DNA from 2 places in the Variovorax glacialis genome. Region 1 is predicted to be linked to the other one. Evidence: predicted binding sites of a transcription regulator. Region 1 holds the regulator's gene; the other holds the start of a gene.
What was found. The regulator NrdR, encoded in region 1, represses ribonucleotide reductase genes. The targets are predictions, from matches to a motif close to CACNANATNTNGTG.

Region 1 (7,583 bases):
GTCGGCTACACTCAGCCAGCACGCGACTGGCGATAGGCGCAACCCTTTTCAGGTGCATTGCGCTGACGTGGACTACCACTGGGAAGCGTGCCGCCTGCGGTCTTGAGCAGGTGTTCCGCCGTTCGCCTGGGCAGCCCTTGTTTGGTTGAAGAACAAGGACCATCGTCTTGAAGGACTGCCATGTACCACCGCAACATCCTGGTCGAACAGACCGATCCTGAAATCTTCGCCGCCATCCAGGCCGAGAACGCCCGCCAGGAACACCACATCGAGCTCATCGCGAGCGAAAACTACGCTTCGCCGGCCGTCATGGCCGCGCAAGGCTCGCAGCTCACCAACAAGTACGCCGAAGGCTATCCCGGCAAGCGCTACTACGGCGGTTGCGAGCATGTCGACGTGGCGGAACAACTGGCCATCGACCGCGTCAAGCAACTCTTCGGCGCCGATGCGGCCAACGTGCAGGCCCATTGCGGCGCTTCCGCCAACGAGGCCGTGATGCTGGCCTTCCTGAAGCCCGGCGACACCATCATGGGCATGAGCCTCGCCGAAGGCGGCCACCTGACCCACGGCATGCCGCTCAACATGAGCGGCAAGTGGTTCAACGTGGTGAGCTACGGCCTGAACGACAAGGAAGAGATCGACTACGACGCCATGGAACGCAAGGCGCACGAATCGATGCCCAAGCTGATCATCGCGGGCGCCTCGGCCTATTCCCTGCGCATCGACTTCGAACGCTTCGCCAAGGTCGCGAAGGACGTCGGGGCGATCTTCATGGTCGACATCGCCCACTACGCCGGTCTCGTGGCCGCGGGCGTGTATCCCAACCCGGTGCCGCATGCCGACGTGGTCACCTCCACCACGCACAAGAGCCTGCGCGGCCCTCGCGGGGGCATCATCCTGATGAAGTCACAGCATGAGAAGGCGATCAACAGCGCGATCTTCCCGGGGCTCCAGGGCGGTCCGCTGATGCATGTCATCGCCGCCAAGGCGGTCGCCTTCAAGGAGGCGCTCTCGCCGGAATTCAAGCTCTACCAGCAACAGGTGGTCAAGAACGCCCAGATCGTTGCGGAGACGCTGACTCAGCGCGGCCTGCGCATCGTGAGCGGCCGCACCGAAAGCCACGTGATGCTGGTCGACCTGCGCGCCAAGGGCATCACCGGCAAGGAAGCCGAGGCCGTGCTGGGCAGCGCCCACATGACCATCAACAAGAACGCGATCCCGAACGACCCCGAGAAGCCCATGGTCACCAGCGGCGTGCGCATCGGCACGCCCGCCATGACCACGCGCGGCTTCAAGGACGAAGAGGCCCGCGCCACGGCCAACCTCATCGCGGACGTGCTCGAGAACCCGCGGGACGCAGCCAACATCGACGCGGTCCGCGCCAAGGTGCACGCGCTGACCAGCCGCTTCCCGGTCTACCGCTAAGACCATGCCGGCCTTCGCGCTCGATACGCTTTTTCAGGGCTCTTCACCGAGCGCGGTGGCCGCATGAAGTGCCCTTTCTGCGGTCACCTCGAGACGCAGGTCGTCGAGACCCGCATTTCGGAAGACGGCGACTTCGTCCGGCGCCGGCGTCAATGCAGCACTTGCGACAAGCGCTTCACCACCTACGAACGGCCGGACGTGAACTTTCCGGTCGTGGTCAAGAAGGACGGCAGCCGGGCCGACTTCGACGCAGGCAAGGTGCGCGCATCGATGATGCTGGCGCTGCGCAAGCGCCCCGTCAGCATCGAGCAGATCGACAACGCCCTCTTGCGTATCGAGCAGAAGCTGCTGTCCAGCGGCCTGCGCGAGATCGATTCGACGAAGGTCGGCGAACTCGTGATGCGGGAACTCAAGAAGCTCGACAAGGTGGCCTATGTGCGCTTTGCATCGGTGTATCGGAGCTTCGAGGACGTGGATGAGTTCAGGCAGCTCCTGAGGGACATCTGAACGCACCCACTGCGTTCAACCTCAGCTGCCGCAGGCGCCCGAGCCGCAGTCGCCCTTCTTGTCGGGGTCGCAGACCTTGGGACGTCCGGTGACCGACACCACAATGGAGCTGCGTCGTCCGGTGTCCGCCTTGAAAGTCAGGCACCCTCCTCCGAAGCCTCCGGCCTTTCCTTTGGCGAATCCATTGGCGTCAAATGAAACGACCTTGTTGAAGCCGCTTCCGGTGGTGGTATCGACTGCAACACCCGTTCGAAGCGCGTCGAAGGTGCGGACCACCTCCGCCTTGCCGTCGACGGTCGCCGCCACCTGCCAGCCGTTCGACCAATCCTGGTTCAGGGGCGTCAGGGACACCGTCTGCGATCGCTTCATGGCCTCGGTGCGCGCCAGCCCCAAGGCGGCGACGAACTCGCTCTGGCTCGCCACCAGCCGCTGATTGACGAGCAGGTCGCGAAACCCCGGTGCGGCCACGGTCCCCAGGATCGCGACCAGCGCGACGACGATCATGAGTTCGATCAGCGTGAAGCCGCGCGCCCGCTTCATTGCCAGCACCTGTTGCTGTCCCGCCCATCGCACCCCTTGGTGCCCGTGCTTTCAAGCCAGATGTTGCCGACGTCGGTGTCCGTGAAGCCGGACCGGAGTCTGGCGGTCAGTCGCACGCATTGCCCTGCGTCCTTCTGTCCTTCGCATGCGTCGACGGCGATGTCGTATTTGCTGCCAGCGTCGCTGTCCCCGGACGATTCCTTGAACGGGGCCGTCCTGTACTTTCCGCGCTGCGTATAGAAGCGCTCCTGCTGCTGCATCTCCTGCATGAGCGCCGTGCGCGCTTCCGTGCGCCAGCCTTTCCGGACCGAGTCCATGTAGGACGGAAAGGCAATCGCGCCCAGTACCGCGACCACGGCCACCACGATCATGAGCTCGATCAACGTGAAGCCGTGTGACGAAGGGCGCTTCATGGCTTGGCGTCCTTGTAGTTGATGATCTGGCGCCAGTTGAGACGACCTGCGATCTGCGACACCTCGCCCCCCTCGATGGGCTCCGAGGTCGAGACACCCGGGCCGGTGCCCGTTCCAGTTCCGATGTTGATGACCGAGACCTTCCGGGTCTCGATGCGGCGGCCGAACGAATCCGTCGAGGTGAAGACACTGTCACCGCCCTGAATCACCAGCGGCGAGCTGAGCAGTCCGACCGTCGACGGCACGCAGGTGCCGCCGGCCGACATGCCGGTCATCGCGTTCACTGCGCAGCTGTGGCCGCCCCCCCCTGTGCCGCACGCATTGGGATTGGGAATCAAGGTGTTGAATGTCAGGTAGCCATCGCTCAGCGTCATCCGGCTGACGAGACGCTCGCCGTTGCTGCCCGATTCCGGCAGATCGAAGTACCAGCCGCGTCGGAGCGACGTCTTTCTGTCGTAGTTGCCATAGACAAAGGCTTTGCCCGAGATGCTGAAGCGGCCCTTGCTTTCAGGCTCCGTCTTCCGCCCCTCCAACTGGGTGCGCGTCTCGTGCGCAGGAATGCCGGCCTTGCCGTTGTCGTATACGGCGTAGAGCGATTGCGTGCGACGACTGCTCAGGTCCTCCACCTCGACGAACTTGCCGGTGCCGAACAGGACAATGGCGCCCCCGTTGGGCCCCACGCCGACCTCCGGCGCGACAGTGATGGGCTGGCGATTGCCGACCGCATCCTGGGCCACCATGAGCGGGGAGCCACCCAGCCCCAAGGCGGTGGCCTCGCTCCATGGCGCGTCATTGGAATGGAAATCGAACTTCCACAGGTTGCCTTGCGTGTCCCCGGCATAGAGCCATCGGGTCGCGTCGTCGCTGGCGACATAGTCTCCGACGGGGCCGAGCGCGTTGACGGTGGTCGCATCCGCGGGGTTCGGCAACACGATCTTGAAGTAGTTCAAATTGCGCTTCCAGGCTTCGCGGGGTGCCTTGTCCAGCGAGAGCAGGAACAGGGCGGCCGCCTTACCGGCATTGCCGTTGTTGAAGCCCGAAGGCACGACGGCGAACCAGCGATAGACCGCTGGCTGGCCGCTCTTCGCCGCCACCGTACGGAACTTCCCGATGGTCGGCGCTTGCGTGACAAAGCCCATGTCCGCATCGTCGGCGCCCGTGAACTCCCACATCACATGGCGTTCCGAGAACTGGGCCGGATCGGTCACGTCCAGCGCAAAAACCCCGCGCGCGCCGCCCCCCATTCCCGACACCAAGGCAGTCTTCCAGGTGCCGTCCGCCAGTTGAACCTCACCTGCGGCAGGGCTGCCGTCCACGTAGGGTTGATGCAGGTAGGCCGGCGAGGTGTACGCCCCCAACTTGGGATAGAGCGCGCGTGGCACATAGGCGAACAGCTCGGCACCACTGGCGGCGGCGAATGCGTGGAGCATTCCGTCGTTTGCGCCGACGTAAACCGCAGGCATGCGTCCCTTGCGCGCCGCAACGAAACTCTGGTAGCCGCTTCCTTGCACCGCGGGACTGGGCGGACCTACGAGCAACGGGGCCGAATTGACGACGTCTCCCATGACGGAATCGCGCGTCCTGAAGGTCCCGCCGCTCGCCGAGGTCTCCTTCGAGCGGGCACCACGCAGGTAGGCAACGCGGTACTCGCCGAAACCATCTTTTGCACCCGATTGCGAGTACGGCTCGCTGTCCAGGTATTGGGCCAGTGCATCCCCCTTCAACGCTTCCCAGGTGAATGTCTTGCCGACACCGGTCCCGAGCATCGTGAACACCTTTCGCTTCGCTGGATCGGGTACCGGAATCGCAGGTGTCTTGCCGGGGTCTCCCGATGTCAGGAGCTCGCCAGCGTCCCAGGTCGGCGTTGCGTCCTTGTTCAGGACGCCAGCGTTCGCGTCGTAGCTCAGCCCGTAGGCCAGCATGGAGCCGGACCAGCGCGTGCTGTCGAATTGCGGGACGAAGATGCTCGCCCCATTCGTCGTGACCCGTGTGCTCGACACGGCGCCTCCCGCCATGCTGCCGCTGGCGGCGCCGGCATTCGCGAAGATCCGCCGGATCGCCGCGATCATCTCTTCGGGTTTGCTCGCGAGGAAGTAGTTCGCCGGCTTCGGCATGCCGTCGTCGTCCAGCCCCGACTGCCATTCCGAGTTCGAGATCGACTCCGCTGCCCCGTTGCCGATCGCTGTGACGAAGGGATTGCCGTCGTTGTTCCGGTCATCGAAGCCGCCGTACTTGGCCGCCAGATAGAAGGCGCTTCCCCGCTTTCGCTGGCGGATCGTGCCGTCGCCGCCTTCGTCGACGTCGATGGTGTAGGTCTTGACGCGCACGTCGGGGTAGTCGCTGCGAATGCCTTGCGTGTTGGCCCAGTAGGCCAGGCCCGCCCATCCGAATCCGCCTTGGTCATATCCCGTGTTCAGGGTCGGAATGTTGGACGACGTGATCAGCGCCCCGTTTCCATTGCCGTACGCATAGGCTCGTGGCCCGCCGGCGTTGCCGCGCGTCGTCAAGGTCTTCTTCTTGCCGGAGCCGTCCGTTCCTCCCGCGGGATCGTCGTATGCGACCGACTCGTTGTTCTCGAAGGCGCCGACCACCTTCGACCAGAGGGCGGTGTCGGGCTCCAACGCGCCGACAGGACGCACCCCACCCCAACCATCGAGGCCATCTGTCATCAGTCCCGGGAGGGAGCGGTCATGGTGGGTGTTGAGGTCGCCGATCACGACCACGTGATTTCGCTGGCAACTCGCAACGACCGGGTCCCACGCGCTTCGAACACCCACACCCCATCGGGCCGTCTTGTTGTAGACGGGAAACCCGTCCTTCATCGCGTCCGTCACGCCTGTGGAAGCCTGCTCCGTCGGCGGCTGGCCTTGCAGATACCGAAGGGACTCGTAGTACAGCTCTCCGACCGGGTCCACTGTCTTGTACGAACCCTGCGTGGACCCGGTACGCCCGAACTGATTCAGGTAGTTGACCACGCCGCTTCTGTTCTCCGCGCTGGAAAGCGGGTTGGCCGCGAACACGCCGGTGTGCGCGTCCCACTCCGCAGCCTCGTTTGCGATCTTCTCGAATTTGGCGTTCTGGGCCGTCGGGCCCGCGAATTTCATCGGCGCACGAAGCACGCCGCCATAGCGCCGGTTGGTGTGGTCCATCAGGTAGCCGAATGCGGCGAATCGCATCTTGTCGGAATAGGTCTGAATGGTGCCGACGGGCTTGTACTTTCCGTTCGGGTACTTGAAGCAGAGATCGGGACGAAGGGGGCTTTCGCTTGCAGAGCAGACCTCCACACGGGCGTAGTAGGGAGCCGCCGTCTTTTCCGGCCCGAATTTCTGATTGGCGCCGGGCTGGTCACACGATCCATCCCTATACGGTCCGACGAAGAAACGATCGCGACAGTTCGCAATCGCGACTGTGCCGTTGTCAGTCACGACGCCGCTCGCGACCAGAGGTGTCAGCTTGCCCAGGTTGCCACTCAGGGCGCGCGCGGGAAAGGTCGCGTTGTAGAAGTCCGTCTGGAGCACTGCGCGTTGAAGAACCGTAGTCCCCGCCGTGTCGACGATGCGATCGCCCCCCGTCATGGCATAGCGCAGCATGTCGATCGCGGACGACGCGGCCCAGTTCAACATGTTCCCGCTCCACTTGTGCGAGCAGGCGATGGCCCCGCCCGACACGATCGCGGTGGCGGCGCGCTTGAAGAAGGCATCCGTCGTCGAATAGTCGTAGCAGCCCATCGGGTCCCAGTAGCCGATGTAGGTCTTCCTGATGTCGAACTCCGTCCGATAGGCGGCGCCCGTCGTCGGATACTCCACCGAGAGATTCAGCACCATGTTGGGCTTGACCAGGGATGTCGAGGCGAACAGCGGCTCGTCGGCCAGGACGGCGTCGGGCGGCAGCGCCGGCGCGGCAGCGGGTCCGGACACACATGAAAAATAGAACGATGCCGCAATGCATGCGGTCTTCAGCTTGCTTCGTCGAAGCTTGATCAATGCCAACTCCCTTCCTCATGGACAGCCTGCGCTGACTGCCGGTTTGTACAAATTGGTCTGCAGGACCACCTGCGTTTCCTCCCGGACGCCGAAACCGATCGCAGTCACGCGAAAGATGTTCGAAGCAGCCCCGGCGCCCGCGTTCTCCATCCGGTTGAGCTGCCAACCGCCGTTGCTGCGAAGGACCTCGATGACATACCGGGGCAAAGCGGCGGGCATCGCGCCCGCACCTGTGGCGTAGCGCTGACCGGTAAACCTGCCGTACTCGACCGAGTTCCTGCTCGTGGGCGAAAGGTCCGCCGTCATCCAGGCGGGCGTGGCACCGGCTGCCGCCGCGGCACAAAGCCCCTGGGCGTTTCCCGGGCCGCCGCAGCCTGCGACGAATGCGCTGCCATCCTTGGGGCGGAATGCGCACAGGCGCGAGGCGGTGCCGGGGTTCGGTCCGAGGACATCGATCTCCGCGTCGATGAGCGCTGCCTCGGCCGCCTGGAAGGCGATCTCGGTATCGCGATCGCTTCGGGCGCCGAGTTCGTTGACGAGCGACAACTGCGCCGCGCCCACGCCAAGGGCGGTGAGCACGATCAGGAGCAGCAGCACGACGATCAGCGAGAACCCGGCCTGTCGGTGCGGGGCATGTTTCATGCCGGCGCCCTCATGACGTTGCGCAACATGACCGTGAAGGTCGCGGTCGATCGGAAGCGCCCGTCGTCGGGTG
Region 2 (7,583 bases), on a different contig from region 1:
CATCATTGGCATGCTTCGCACGTCGGATCGTCGACGCCGCAGAACGCGATGTCGGTTGCAGGCATCGCATTCAACTGTGCCTGCGCTGCGAGTGCCGCGGCTTCGAGTGCGCTCATGCCTTGCGATGCATCGCCGCTGCCCGACGACACGGCGTTGAGCCGACCCGATTGAACAGTGGACTTCTCTGCATGCGTCGCGCTCTGCGTGCGCAGGTAGTACGTGGTCTTCAGGCCGCGCAGCCATGCGAGCTTGTACGTGTCGTCGAGCTTCTTGCCTGATGCGCCGGCCATGTAGATGTTGAGCGACTGCGCCTGGTCGATCCACTTCTGGCGACGCGCGGCGGCCTCGACGAGCCACGTCGTCTCGACCTCGAACGCGGTGGCGTAGAGCGCCTTGACGTCCTGCGGCACGCGGTCGATGGGGCGCAGCGAACCGTCGAAGTGCTTCAGGTCCATCACCATCACGTCGTCCCACAGCCCCAGGCGCTTGAGGTCGCGCACCAGGTAGTGGTTGATCACGGTGAACTCGCCGGAGAGGTTCGACTTGACCGAGAGGTTGCCGAAGCAGGGCTCGATCGAGGCATCCACGCCGATGATGTTCGAGATGGTCGCGGTCGGTGCGATGGCGACGCAGTTCGAATTGCGCATGCCGTCGGCCTTGATCTTCTGGCGCAGCGCGTCCCAGTCGAGGGTCGACGAGCGGTCCACTTCGACGTAGCCGCCGCGTGCCTTCTCCAGCAGGTCGAGCGTGTCGGACGGCAGCACGCCCTTGTCCCACAGCGAGCCCTTGTAGCTGGAGTACTTGCCGCGTTCGCGTGCCAGGTCGGTCGAGGCCCAGTAGGCGTGGTAGCAGATCGCTTCCATCGATTCGTCGGCGAACTGCACGGCTTCCTGCGAGGCGTAGGGAATGCGCAGTTCGTACAGCGCATCCTGGAAGCCCATCAGGCCGAGGCCGACCGGGCGGTGACGCAGGTTCGAATCGCGCGCCTTCTTGACCGCGTAGTAGTTGATGTCGATCACGTTGTCGAGCATGCGCATCGCGGTCGAGATGGTGCGCTTGAGCTTTTCCTGGTCGACCTTGCCGTCCTTCAGATGCTGCAGCAGGTTGACCGAGCCGAGATTGCAGACGGCGGTCTCGGTGTCGCTGGTGTTGAGCGTGATCTCGGTGCAGAGGTTCGACGAGTGAACCACGCCGGCGTGCTGCTGCGGCGAGCGCACGTTGCAGGCGTCCTTGAAGGTGATCCACGGATGCCCGGTCTCGAACAGCATCGTGAGCATCTTGCGCCAGAGGTCGGTGGCCTGGACCGTGCGGCTCGGCTTGATGTCGCCGCGCGCGGCCTTCTCTTCGTAGGCGACGTAGGCGGTTTCGAAATCGGCGCCGAACTTGTCGTGCAGATCGGGCACGTTCGAAGGCGAGAACAGCGTCCAGGTGCCCTTTTCCATCACGCGACGCATGAACAGGTCGGGAATCCAGTTCGCCGTGTTCATGTCGTGCGTGCGGCGGCGATCGTCGCCGGTGTTCTTGCGCAGCTCGAGGAATTCCTCGATGTCGAGGTGCCAGCTTTCCAGGTAGGTGCAGACGGCGCCCTTGCGCTTGCCGCCCTGGTTGACCGCGACGGCGGTGTCGTTCACCACCTTGAGGAAGGGCACGACGCCTTGCGATTCGCCGTTGGTGCCCTTGATGTGGCTGCCGAGGGCGCGTACGCGCGTCCAGTCGTTGCCCAGGCCGCCCGCGAACTTGGAGAGCAGCGCGTTTTCCTTGATCGATTCGTAGATGCCGTCCAGGTCGTCGGGCACGGTCGTCAGGTAGCAGCTCGACAGCTGCGAGCGCAGCGTACCGCTGTTGAACAGCGTCGGCGTGCTCGACATGAAGTCGAAGGAGGACAGCACTTCGTAGAACTCGATCGCCCGGGCTTCGCGGTCGATCTCGTTCAGCGCGAGGCCCATCGAGACGCGCATGAAGAAGGCTTGCGGCAGCTCGATGCGCGTCTTGCGCACGTGCAGGAAGTAGCGGTCGTACAGCGTCTGCAGGCCGAGGTAGTCGAACTGCATGTCGCGTTCGGGCTTGAGCGCGGCGCCAAGGCGGGGCAGGTCGAACTGCAGCAGCTTCTCATCGAGGAGCTCGTTGTCGACGCCCTTCTTGATGAACTGCGGGAAGTAGTCGGCATAGGCCTGGGCGCGGTCGGCCGGGGGGACCTCGCGGCCGATGACTTCCTTGAAGATCGTGTGCAGCAGCAGGCGGGCAGTGGCGAAGGTGTAGTCGGGGTCCTTCTCGATCAGCGTGCGCGCGGCGAGGATGGAGGCCTTGTAGACCTCGTCGAGCGGAACGCCGTCGTACAGGTTGCGCATCGTCTCGGCCACGATCGGGGCGGAGGTGATGCTGTCGCCGAGGTCGGTGCAGGCGGATTCGATCAGGTCCTTGAGTTCGTTCAGGTCGAGCGCCACGCGCTCGCCGCGGTCCAGCACGTGCAGCGTGGAGACGGCGACCTGCGACTCGGTGTCACCCTGCTTCGTGCGCTCTTGCGAACGGCGCTCGCGGTACAGCACGTAGGCGCGGGCGATCTCGTGGTGGCCGCCGCGCATCAGGCCGAGCTCGACCTGGTCCTGCACATCCTCGATGTGGAAGGTGCCGCCGCCCGGACGCGAGCGGACCATGGCGCGCACCACGGCCTGGGTCAGGGTGTCGACCGTCTCGCGCACGCTGGCGGAAGCCGCGCCCTGGGTGCCGTGCACCGCGAGGAAGGCCTTCATCAGCGCGATCGCGATCTTGTTCGGCTCGAAGGGAACGACGGCGCCGTTGCGGCGAATGATCTGGTAGTGGGCGAGCGCGTTGCCGGCGGGCGAGCCGGCGACGTCGCGGTTTTGCGGCGTCGAGGGTACGGCGCGAGGGGTGGAAGGGGTGTTCAGGGCTGTTTGCATTCGATCCTCGTTTGGCGATTCTTGTTGGGGCGGCAGTGCCGTGTTGGCATTTGTTACTGACGGTAAATGCCGGGCCAGGGCACACTATATCTAGGGTCTGGAGGGTCCACAACCCACTAGATATAGTGTTTTCGACAATCTACAACAACTGCCAAAGTGCTTCTTGAATGGCCAGGGCGCGTTCGTGCCGCACCATCAGTGGCCTACCTTAGTCCAGCCCGCGATCCATGGGCGTTTCCGCAGGATTTGGGCTTGAAAAGCGCATGGTTGCTGCCCTTCCGGCGTGGCGGGCCACGTCGGCACCGATGTGTCGGCGGCGCATCGCCGGACGCTTCGCGATTGAAAAATTTCAGCGCGTTACGACAGTGGAGGGAAACATCGCACGGTCCCAGCCCAGTTCTTCCTGCAGCAGGCCCCAGTCGAAGCCCGCGCCCGGGTCTTCCTTGCGGCCCGGCGCGATGTGTTCGTGGCCGGCGATGAACGCGATGGCGTACTCCTGCGCGATGGCGGGGCACAGGCTCGCCAGCGCTTCGTACTGGGCGCTTTCGAAGGACTCGCCTTCGAGCCCTTCGAGCTCGATGCCGATCGAGTCGTCGTTGCAGTTCGCGCGACCGCGCCACGACGATGCGCCGGCGTGCCAGGCACGGTCGTCGCAACTGACGAACTGCCAGAGCTCGCCGTTGCGCCTTATATAGAAGTGGGCCGAGACTTCCAGCCCGCGGATGGTGCCGAAATAGGGATGCGCGTCCCAGTCGAGGCCGTTGGTGAAGAGCTGCTGCACCTCGTCGCCGCCGTAGCGTCCGGGCGGCAGGCTGATCGAATGCAGCACGATGAGATCGATCTGCGCGCCGGTCGGGCGGGCTCCGAAATTGGGAGAGTGCAGGTGTCGGGCGAAGCGGTACCAGCCGGACTGCCAGAGGCCCGTAGCGGCCTCACTCATCGGCGCCGAATCCATTGCCGTCGTCGCCGTTCGGCGTGGCGATGCCGAGGCGGGCGATCCGGTAGCGGATCTGCCGCAGGCTCAGGCCGAGTCGCGCTGCGGCCGCCGTTCGGTTGAAGCCGCTCTCCTGAAGGGCGCGCACCAGGATCTGTCGTTCCTGCTGATCGAGATAGCCTTGCAGGTCGTTCGGCATGGCCGCTGTCTGGCGCGGGGCGAATGCGGGCACGGATTCGGGCTCGGGCTCGCGCGCAAGAACGGGTTCCGGCGCGGATGCTTCCGTGGCCATGACGGCGCTGTCGACGAAGTCGAGATGCAGCATGTCGCCGTCGCTCAAGGCCACGGCGCGATGCAGGAGGTTTTCCAGTTCGCGGACGTTGCCGCGCAGGGGATGCTCGGACAGCAACTGCAGCACATCGGCCGACAGCTTGGGCACCGGCATGCCCGCGTCGCGTGCGATGCGGGCGAGCAGTGCGTTGCACAGGGCAGGCAGGTCGCCGCGACGCTCGCGCAATGCCGGCACGGCGATCTCGATCACGTTGAGGCGGTAGAAGAGATCCTGCCGGAATCGGCTGGCCTGCACTTCGGCTTGCAGGTCCTTGTGCGTGGCGCTCACGATGCGGACATCGACCGCGTCCTCCTGCGTCGAGCCGATGGGACGCACGCTGCGCTCCTGGATCGCGCGCAGCAGCTTTGACTGCATCGCCAGCGGGAGGTCGCCGATCTCGTCGAGGAACAAGGTGCCGCCGCGCGCCGCCTGGAAGTAGCCGTCGCGATCCTGCGACGAGCCGGTGTAGGAGCCCTTGCGCGCGCCGAAGAATTCGGCTTCGAGGAGGTTCTCGGGAATGGCGCCGCAGTTGACCGCGACGAAGGGGCCGTCGCTGCGCTGACTGCACGCATGCACGGCTCGCGCGACCAGTTCCTTGCCGGTACCGGACTCGCCCCGGACCAGCACCGGCGCCATGCCGCGCGCCACCTTGGCGATGCGCGCCTTCACGAGGCGCATCGGTTCGGATTCGCCCACGAGCCGCTCGAGCGCGGCGACGCCGGTGACTCCGATCACGGGCGCGGCCTTGCCGGCATCGTCCGTCGCGCGGACCGCCTTGGCCATGGTCGTCTGGACCGTCGCCTGGACGGCCGACGCCACGACCGCGCGAAACTGCTTCAGGTCGACCGGCTTCGTCAGGTAATCGAAGGCGCCGGCCTTGAGTGCCTCGACCGCGTTCTCCGCGGAGCCGTAGGCCGTCATCACGACGCAGCGCTCGCTGCGCTGGTCCTGCTGGATGCGCTGGAGGATCTCCATGCCGAGCCCGTCGGGCAGGCGCATGTCGGTGATCACGGCATCGAAGCGTCCGGCCTCCAGGTGCTGCCAGGCCTCGGACACACTGCCCGCGGCCTCGACGCGATAGCCCTCGCGGAGCAGCGTGAGTTCATAGAGCGTGCGCAGATCGGGCTCGTCGTCGACGACCAGGATCTGGGCGGGGCGCGCCGTTGGCGGGTTGAGGGTGCTCACGGCGCTATTGTGTCAGCCGGCTTTCGGCCGCGGCAAATGCCACGAAAAACTCGTTGCCCTCCGGCCCCGATGGCGACAGCGCGCGGCGCTCGTAGCCGATCGTGGCGCCATGGCGCTCGCACAGTTCGCGGCACAGGAAAAGGCCCAGGCCGCTCGAGCGGCTTTCGGACGAGAAGAAGGGCTCGAACAGATGACGTTGCACCGCAGGCTCCAGCGGCGCGCCGTCGCTCCAGATCTGGAGGCAGGGTCGGCCGGCCGCGTTCAGGCGCGTGCTTACCTGGATGGAACCGTCGCGGTCACCGGCATAGCGGGCTGCGTTGTCGAGCAGGTTCACGAGGATGCGGCGCAGGTGCTCGACGTCGAAGCGCACGTCGCGGCCCGTCGCGTCGAGCGCGAGCAGCACCCCCTGGCGTTGCGCATGCTGGACCCATTCCTCCGCGAGCGATCGCACCGTGGGATCGAGCGCCACCTGTTCGCCCAGCGGCAGCACGCGCTGTTGCCGGGCGCGCGCAACGTCGAGCACGTCGTCGACGATGCGCGAGAGGCGCAGCGCGTTCTGCTGGACCATGGTCGTCAACTGCCGGTGCGCGGGGTCGACGAGGTCTTCGCTGAGCAGCGCGCTGGCCTGCGTGATGGCGGCGAGCGGGTTGCGGATCTCGTGCGCGACGGCCGCCGACATGCGCCCCATGGCGGCCAGCTTCTCGGTGCGGATGCGGGCTTCGAGTTCGCGAAGGTCCTGCAGGAACATCACGCAGAGGCTCTCGGTATGGCGGTCCCTCGATTGCGTGAGGCGCGTGCGCACGCGGACTTCGCGCGGCGCACCCTGGGCCTGCGCGACGGGAATTTCCCTGGACTGCGGCGTGCGTCTGGAAAAGGTCTGCCGGGCGAGCGCCGCCAGCGGAATCCACGCCGGATACGCGCTCAGCGCGAATGGCAGCGAGAGCCCTCCAAGGCCTTGGCCAAGGATCGCATCGGCGGCCGGGTTGGCGGCGTGCACCTGGCCTTCGGCGTCGATCACCAGCACGCCTTCGCTCAGCGTCTCGATCACGAGGTCGTTGACCAGCTGGTGCATCTGCGCGGCGCTGCGGCTGCGTTGCGCCATCGCTTCCTCGCGCGTCAGCCGGCGTGCCAGCTCGTGGGCCAGCAGCGCCACCACGAAGAGGCCCGTGCCGGTCAGCGCCGCCTGGACGAAACGGGGCGACGTGTCCGTCGGCTGCTCCATCCAGTACCAGGCTGCATGCCCCAGCAGCAACAGGGTGGCCGCCGCCGTCGTGCCGAGGCCCACGGCACTCGTGCCGAGCACCGCGCCCATCAGCGCAGGCAGCGCGTACAGAGGCGTGTAGTTGATGCTGCCGACCTGCAACACCTGCAGCGCCGTGAAGGTGACGAGGTCGACCCCGATGGTCGCCATCCATGCGGCGCCGATGCCGCGGATCGGCTGGAACGGCGCAAAGCGCGCTGCGAGCAAGGTCGCGACCACGTAGCCCCCGGACAGCGCGATCGCCGCCGGCTGCATCGGCTGCCCCAGCGCCATGGTGACGGCCTGCAGAAGCAGCAGCACCGCCGCGACGAAGCACCGCGCCGCCATGAAGCCGCGCCACAGCCGGAGCAAGGCCGTGCTGTCGCCGCTGAAATGCTCCAGCGAACTCCAGTCCGTGGCGGGATCGCCCCGCGACCAGAGTGAAGCCGTCATGGTCGTTTCATCTCAGTCTCCCACCAGTCGATCTCGCGACGAATGCGAGAAACCCCGCGGAACCGGCTCCGCCGGTCCGCCGGGGTTGCCCCCGGCGAGGGGGGAGGCGGCCACACGAAGTGGGCAAGCCTGGGGGTGGTTCATTGATCTTTCTGCCGGTGCGCGGTGCTGCAGTACACCCCTGACGGGCCGGTGATGGCGTCGGCCGCGGGAAGGTGAAGGCCGCAGTAGGCGCAGCGGACCATGGCTTGCGGCGCACCGACGACCGGCGGCTTGGCGGCGGGCGGTGGACGCGACTGCATTTCCTCGCGCCGGTTCTTGCGCCAGATCCAGATCGCCACGAAGACCACGGCAAAGACGAGAAGGTATTTCATGCGGGTGTTCGCGAGAGGACGACTTCCAGCACGAAGCGCGATCCGACATAGGCCAGCAGCAGCAGCGCCGAACCCGCGTAGAGCACGCGCCGCGCCGTACGTCCGCGCCATCCGAAGCGAGCGCGGCCGGTGAGAAGCACGGCGAAGG

Region 2: a site for NrdR is predicted at 3,033-3,046, ahead of ACSFBL_RS24685 (ribonucleoside-diphosphate reductase subunit alpha). Genes of this name have one in related genera too.

What each region holds. Positions count from the first base shown of each region.
Region 1 covers NZ_JBPJZT010000005.1:304,772-312,354, forward strand. Annotated here, with positions in the region: ZMP/ZTP riboswitch at 13-139, shown strand; gene glyA (serine hydroxymethyltransferase) at 181-1,425, shown strand; gene nrdR (transcriptional regulator NrdR) at 1,489-1,932, shown strand; gene ACSFBL_RS16070 (GspH/FimT family pseudopilin) at 1,954-2,472, opposite strand; gene ACSFBL_RS16075 (type IV pilin protein) at 2,469-2,885, opposite strand; gene ACSFBL_RS16080 (pilus assembly protein) at 2,882-6,868, opposite strand; gene ACSFBL_RS16085 (pilus assembly PilX family protein) at 6,884-7,510, opposite strand; gene ACSFBL_RS16090 (PilW family protein) at 7,507-7,583, opposite strand, start outside.
Region 2 covers NZ_JBPJZT010000010.1:121,780-129,362, reverse strand. Annotated here, with positions in the region: gene ACSFBL_RS24685 (ribonucleoside-diphosphate reductase subunit alpha) at 3-2,918, opposite strand; gene ampD (1,6-anhydro-N-acetylmuramyl-L-alanine amidase AmpD) at 3,268-3,858, opposite strand; gene ACSFBL_RS24675 (sigma-54-dependent transcriptional regulator) at 3,851-5,368, opposite strand; gene ACSFBL_RS24670 (sensor histidine kinase) at 5,373-7,061, opposite strand; gene ACSFBL_RS24665 (PP0621 family protein) at 7,202-7,435, opposite strand; gene ACSFBL_RS24660 (cytochrome C assembly family protein) at 7,432-7,583, opposite strand, start outside.